2 regions of the Methylophaga sp. F-2 genome follow, and region 2 is predicted to be linked to the other one. Evidence: riboswitches for the same ligand, from Rfam matches in the RefSeq annotation. Region 2 holds a riboswitch; the other holds the start of a gene.
The links. A riboswitch is a leader RNA that binds a small molecule or an ion and turns the genes downstream of it on or off. The one in region 2 is predicted to bind cobalamin.

Region 1 (3,189 bases), on a different contig from region 2:
GCCGCAGTTGAAGAAGGCGTTGTTGCAGGTGGTGGTGTTGCTCTGGTTCGTGCAGAAGGTTCTCTGGGTGAACTGCGTGGTGACAATCATGATCAAGACATGGGTATCAAAATTGCTCGTCGTGCAATGGAAGAACCTTTACGCCAAATCGCTACAAATGCGGGTGCTGAAGCCTCTGTTATCCTGAACGAAGTCGCTGCAGGCAAAGGTAACTTCGGTTACAACGCGGCTACAGGCGAATACGGCGATATGATCGATATGGGTATTCTTGACCCAACCAAAGTGACTCGTACTGCACTGCAAAATGCAGGTTCTGTTGCTGGTCTGATGCTGACAACAGAAGCGATGATTGCTGAACTGCCGAAAGATGATGCACCTTCAATGCCTGATATGGGCGGAATGGGTGGCATGGGCGGCATGATGTAATCATCCCTCAGCCTTTAAAGCTAAAAAAAGCCCCGGCCAGTTGGTCGGGGCTTTTTTGTTTAGGCAATTTCAGATGTGCAATGTGGGCAACGGGTTGCTTTGATTAGAATGGTTGAAAAACATTTCGGACATTCTTTATTGGTGGCTTCTTTAGGGGCTGGTTCCGCTTCTTTTTCACGTTGTAGTTTATTGACTGAGCGGATTAATAAGAACACAGCAAAAGCCACGATCAGAAAGCTAATCACCGCATTAATAAAGACACCATAACTGATCACCACGGCGCCGGCTTCTTGAGCATTAGCGAGGGTGGCATATGGTCCCGCTACAGTTCCTTCTTTCAAGGTAACGAATAAGTCTGAAAAGTCGACACCTCCGAGTAACAGGCCGATAGGTGGCATGATAACGTCAGCAACCAGACTTTTGACAATCGTGCCAAACGCACCACCGATAATAATACCCACAGCCATATCTAGCACATTGCCACGCATTGCAAATTCTTTGAATTCTTTCAACATCCTTTTTATTCCTCTTGTTATTTTTTCGCTGAAAATTAGGGAGCAGAGCCACTCGATTAAACATGGCGTCTCTGTGCGATATTAGCCATCGCTATTTTGACTGTCTAGCTTTAGTTGGCGCATGAATATTGTGTGCGATTTTGTCTGCGTCACCAAACCGTGGTTGTTATTAAGTGATGTACGTATAATTCAGGTCTTTATGGTCTCTTACCAGAGTTAAAAGGGAATTCTTAACCGAAGCTGTCCCCGCAACTGTATACGTGAAGTTTCCGACAACGATGATGTAAAACCACTGAAATTAGTCGATTTCGGGAAGGTGAGTCGGAAACGTTGAAGCGTGAGCCAGGATATCTGCCATAAAAACGTTGTTATCCGATGGCCGGGGTGTGCAGTTGGAGCGGGAAACCGTTTAATGGCGAATCATCTTTGAGTTGTTAAGCGGTGTGTGGGTTTCCGGCATGGTTTGATAGCTCAGTGTTTTTATATATTGATGGAAAGCGCTGTGTATAACCGAATTGTTCTCTGTTTAGTCCTGTTTCTTTTCTCTGCATCAGCATTCGCTGAGCAACTCTTACTGATTGTGACGCCAAGGAATGTACCGGAAGTGGTATCAGGTGCACATGAATTTTTAAAAGACACATCGCAACAGCCCGTCTCTGTACAAATACGTACAACAGAGCAGTGGCAAGATTTATCCACACAAAAGCAATCACAGTTATTGCAGCAGTCAGATTTAGTGTTTGCTGGCGGTGTGTTTGGCGAAACCGCCAATCAACTGGTGGAATATAGCAAAAAAGGTTTGTTAAATAATCTTATTGCTTTGCATAGTGATCAACGTCTGGTGATGGCCTCAAGTCTTGATGGCAAAGCATTATTAGCCGGGCCGCCTGATAAGTTGATGCAACATCCTGATCCCAGCTTATCAACTGAACAATGGATGGCATCGCTATTACAGCAACATCCTGAACAGCAAGCCTGGCTGATCACGCGCTTCTTCTGGTTAGGAAGAAACAGTGAAAATATGCAGGGTTTAATTAATCATCTGCATCATATCGTTCGACATGAAGATACGATTCAGCGTCCGCAATTAGCTGCACAGCTCAGGCTTTATCATCAAGGTAAAATCACCTTACCAGAGCAGTTTGAGTTTTCAGCAAAACCTTCATGGGTGGTATTGCTCGATTATGAAACCGGGGAACGACCCGGAGAAAAGGCTTTGCTGGATGCAGTTTGTGAAAACATAGCTGATGAAAAGACCGGGTGTGTGTCAGTGCTTACTGCCTGGGGGGATGCCAGTTTATCTGCGATTAAGCTACTGACAGAACATAAATCACAGATCAGCTCGATAGTATCATTACAAGACTTTGTAATAGGTGGCTCTGAACATAGGCAAGCGGTCACTGATGAGTTAAAAGAACTGGATGTGCCAGTTATCAAAGCGATGCGTTTAAGTGACAGTACTCGTGCCGACTGGGAACTGTCTGAAGCTGGGATTAGCTGGGATTCAGTGCATTACCGGGTCGCTATGCCTGAGTTGCAGGGACTTTCTCAACCGATGGTCGTCGCGACGATGACACCTGCTGAGGTCGATAAGCTCACCGGTGCCAGACTCGCTTTTTCTGAGCCAGTTGCTTCACAAGTGAGCTTATTGTCACAGCGTCTAAAACGCTGGCAACAACTGCAGAATAAAGCGAATCAGGATAAAAAAGTCGCCATCATTTATTACAACCATCCGCCGGGGCGTCACAATATCGGGGCGGATAATTTAAATGTGGTGGAGTCTTTATTCGATATTTTGCATTCACTCAACAATAGTGGCTACAACACGGGTGAACTGCCAAAAACATCAGCGGAGTTATTAGACTTATTACAACAGCGTGGTGTGAACCTGCCAGAAGATCATGAAGCACTGGCCGCCATGTCATCCGTCGTGAATACTGTTGACAACCAAACTTATCTGTCCTGGTTTCATACCTTACCGGAGTCACTACAGCAGGAAATGATCAATGGACCGCTGGGTTTATTGCACGCCAATTTAAAACAAGCGAAAGCGTTAAAAGATCCCAGTATTGCAAAACACTTATTAGCCAGAGTGATGGAAGATATCCGCCATGTGGTGGATGGGGCAGATCATGCTGGTCGGGATCGTGTTTTGCAATTACTCACTCAACTCCAGATCCTTTATCAGCAACCTTCAGACGAGATGGATTGGCAGCAGGCTGAGCAATTAATTACGGCGATTAGTCAG
Region 2 (3,189 bases):
TTGTTCTGGATCAACAGGAGCTGGTCGAAAGTGACGCATATCCCGACGTTCTGCTATGGCGCGATAAACGGCTTCTCGTTCTTCTTGTGAAAACTGATGAGGTGAATCACTCATGGCGTCAACCACGCTGCAATAAGGTGAGGGTTTGAGTAAAAATAAAAGTGGATATAGCTGGCGGTTAAACGCTGTTGTTGATAGACCACTTCACTGACCGATTTACTATTAGGACACTGTCCGCTTATCTCCGAGACCAGTTCTGTACTGAGTAAAGAATGATGATAGGTGTGGCCTCTGATGGCCGCACCATTGATTGTCAATTCCTGTAATCCGAGAGCCGTCAGTCTCGCCTGAAGTTTGGCTTTGGCAGGCAAAATGCCACATAGACTAGCAGTGTTATCCGCTTTATCCGTCAGGGATTCACATAGGTATAACATGCCGCCACACTCAGCGATGATCGGTTTATTGGCATGGTAATGCTGGTGAATAGCTTGAATCATATTGGTGTTTTGACTCAATGTCTCCAGATGTAACTCGGGATATCCACCAGGCAGATACAGGCTATCGATGTCTGGTAATTGTTTGTCTGTTAGTGGCGAGAAAAATATAAGCTCAGCACCTAATGCAGAAAGACAATCCAGATTCGCTTGATAAAGAAAAGAGAAAGCGGCATCCCTGGCAACCCCAATCTTTACACCTTCGAGTAAGAGAGGCAGTGGCTCAACATCAATAAACGGAAAATCAATATCAGGTAATGAAACCGTATTATCAAAGTCAAAAGCGTCCAGAGTATGGCTCAGGCGTTGCTCTAAATCAGTGACTTCATTGGCTTGCTGTAAACCCAAATAACGACTGGGCAGGGCATGTTCAGTTTGTCTGAACAAAGTAGCGAGACAAGGAAGAGTGTTAGGTAAGGCTTTTTTGAGCATATCGGCATGACGTTCACTGCCGACTTTATTAGCAATAACGGCAGCGACACGCGTATCTTTTCGATATTGGTCCAAACCGACAGCGATGGCTGCAAAGGTTTGTGCCATGGCACTGGCATCGATCACGGCAAGGATAGGGATACCAAAAGCAGCAGCCAGATCAGCTGTGGAAGGTTCACCATCAAACAAGCCCATCACACCTTCAATCAAAATAATATCGGCTTGTTGCGCCGCTTCTGCTAAAAGTTGCTGACTGTGTTGTTTGCCGACCATCCACAGGTCAAGTTGATAAACAGGGTGACCTGATGCGTATGCTAAAACCATAGGGTCCAGAAAATCTGGACCCACTTTGAATACGCGAACCTGTTTGTTTTGCTGCCGGTAATGTCTTGCTAATACAGCGGTGACCGTGGTTTTACCCTGGCCAGATGCAGGTGCAGCAATGACAACAGCAGCACATGACTGCGACTGCATCTTTATTAATGCTGTTGATCTGCTCGTTGTGTCGTTGCTGTGAAATGCAGAGACACATGGCAAATCATCGCAACTACCAGATAGAAACTCATTACAGCCAGGTTTTTAGGGAAGTACTGAATAAAACGTTGTGTGTATTCAGTGAATGTTGGATCAGGATAACGGCCAGAAAAAAAGTAGAAACCACCACCACTAAATAAGGTGGCTGCAGTGGCTGCTACCAATACACTGCCAACAAGCGGCAATAAGGTGGCTGCATTAAATTGATATTTTGATGCATACCAGCGTCCAGCCATCCATAAGCTGCCATAAGCAGGAATCAGAAATCCGTAAGCAGGAGACATGCAGAAACTAGTGCTTAATTGACCACCACCCAACAACACACTGGCGATATCGAGACCAGCAGCCATTACTAGAAATACAGGAAACCAGGCAGCTGAACTCAAGTAAAGACCGGCTAGGAAAAAGATAGCCCATGATGCACTCGGTAACGCGTCGACAGAAGCAAAATGATGACCTCGGGTCATGAACATTAAAAGTGCTAAAAGACCAGCAATAATGAGTTGCTGAGAACGAGATAAGGTCATGATGTGATTCTCCAGTGTGCCCACCCGCACACAATAGGTTTTGAATTTGCCAGTTGGCACGTTTTATTTTCAGGCCGGTCTCCGGACTTGTGAGTTTTGCCTGATAAACACCTTCCCATACAGCGCTGTACAGTGGCATAACGTTTATCTCATCTCACTTACCGTTGCGGGGGCAGTGTCGGCATTATCTAGTGATGCACCGACTTCCCGTTTACTCGCGTTAGCAACACCTGAAACTCGCGATAGAATAAGGATTAATGCGACATATTGTCAATTTGACGTATAGGAATCAGGTGTCATTGTCGATATAGTTAACATAGTCAGTTTGACGGATGGATGCGCAGCCATTACTATGCGCGGCTCTTCAGGTGCTCTGTTTAGGCAGAGTTAAACGGGAAGTTGGTGACAAATCCAACACTGCCCCCGCAACGGTAAACGTTGAAAAGCACATCATTAAGCCACTGCGAATGTCGTGGGAAGGCGATGTGTCAGGCGATAGCCACAACGTAAGTCCGGAGACCGGCCTGAGGTTTCGTAACAACACAATGTGTTGTGACCCTATTAACCCTGGATCGCGGGTGAGCGTATCCTCAGGAGACAATTATGACCTTGTTTTCAAAGGCGTTGCCTTTGCGTGCGTGCACGCGTCTTTCAGCATTTACGCTGATTTCTTCTTTACTTTCTTTACCTGTTATCGCCAGTGATGAACTAGATTCCATCACCGTTACTGCAAACCGTATGCCTACGGAAAATGCGTTGGCGCCGACTACGGTGATCACAGAAGCTGATATTGAAAAACTTCAGATTCAAGATTTGGCTACACTTCTGTCACGTTTTCCGGGTATTGACATGACTCAGAATGGTGGTTTGGGTAAGACAAGTGGTGTTTCAATCCGTGGAACAAACTCTGATCACGTGCTTGTTTTAGTTGATGGCGTTAAATGGTATTCAGCCACATCTGGTTCGTCAGCATTACAAGATTTCCCTGTTAGCCAAATTGAACGTATTGAAATTGTCCGCGGGCCTCGAGCTGGGCTTTATGGCTCTGAAGCCATAGGTGGTGTGATCCAAATCTTCACTAAAAGCGGTTCAATTAGTAAACCTACGCCAAATTTTACGGTGTCTGCTGGTACCAAAAACACTCTCAGAAGCCAAGCTGGCGTAAGTGGTGGAAACGAAACGACCAAATATAATCTTAGCTA

Region 1: linked by a shared signal. The riboswitch ahead of AC13DA_RS14730 (cobaltochelatase subunit CobN) and the one ahead of AC13DA_RS01855 (hypothetical protein) in region 2 are both predicted to bind cobalamin.

The regions. Positions count from the first base shown of each region.
Region 1 is NZ_JBSXOF010000021.1:20,034-23,222, reverse strand. It holds gene groL (chaperonin GroEL) at 1-426, shown strand, start outside; gene mscL (large conductance mechanosensitive channel protein MscL) at 486-941, opposite strand; cobalamin riboswitch at 1,125-1,314, shown strand; gene AC13DA_RS14730 (cobaltochelatase subunit CobN) at 1,444-3,189, shown strand, end outside.
Region 2 is NZ_JBSXOF010000012.1:47,936-51,124, forward strand. It holds gene bluB (5,6-dimethylbenzimidazole synthase) at 1-114, opposite strand, end outside; gene AC13DA_RS01850 (cobyrinic acid a,c-diamide synthase CobB) at 111-1,400, opposite strand; gene AC13DA_RS01855 (hypothetical protein) at 1,406-1,987, opposite strand; cobalamin riboswitch at 2,043-2,236, opposite strand; cobalamin riboswitch at 2,337-2,529, shown strand; gene AC13DA_RS01860 (TonB-dependent receptor domain-containing protein) at 2,591-3,189, shown strand, end outside.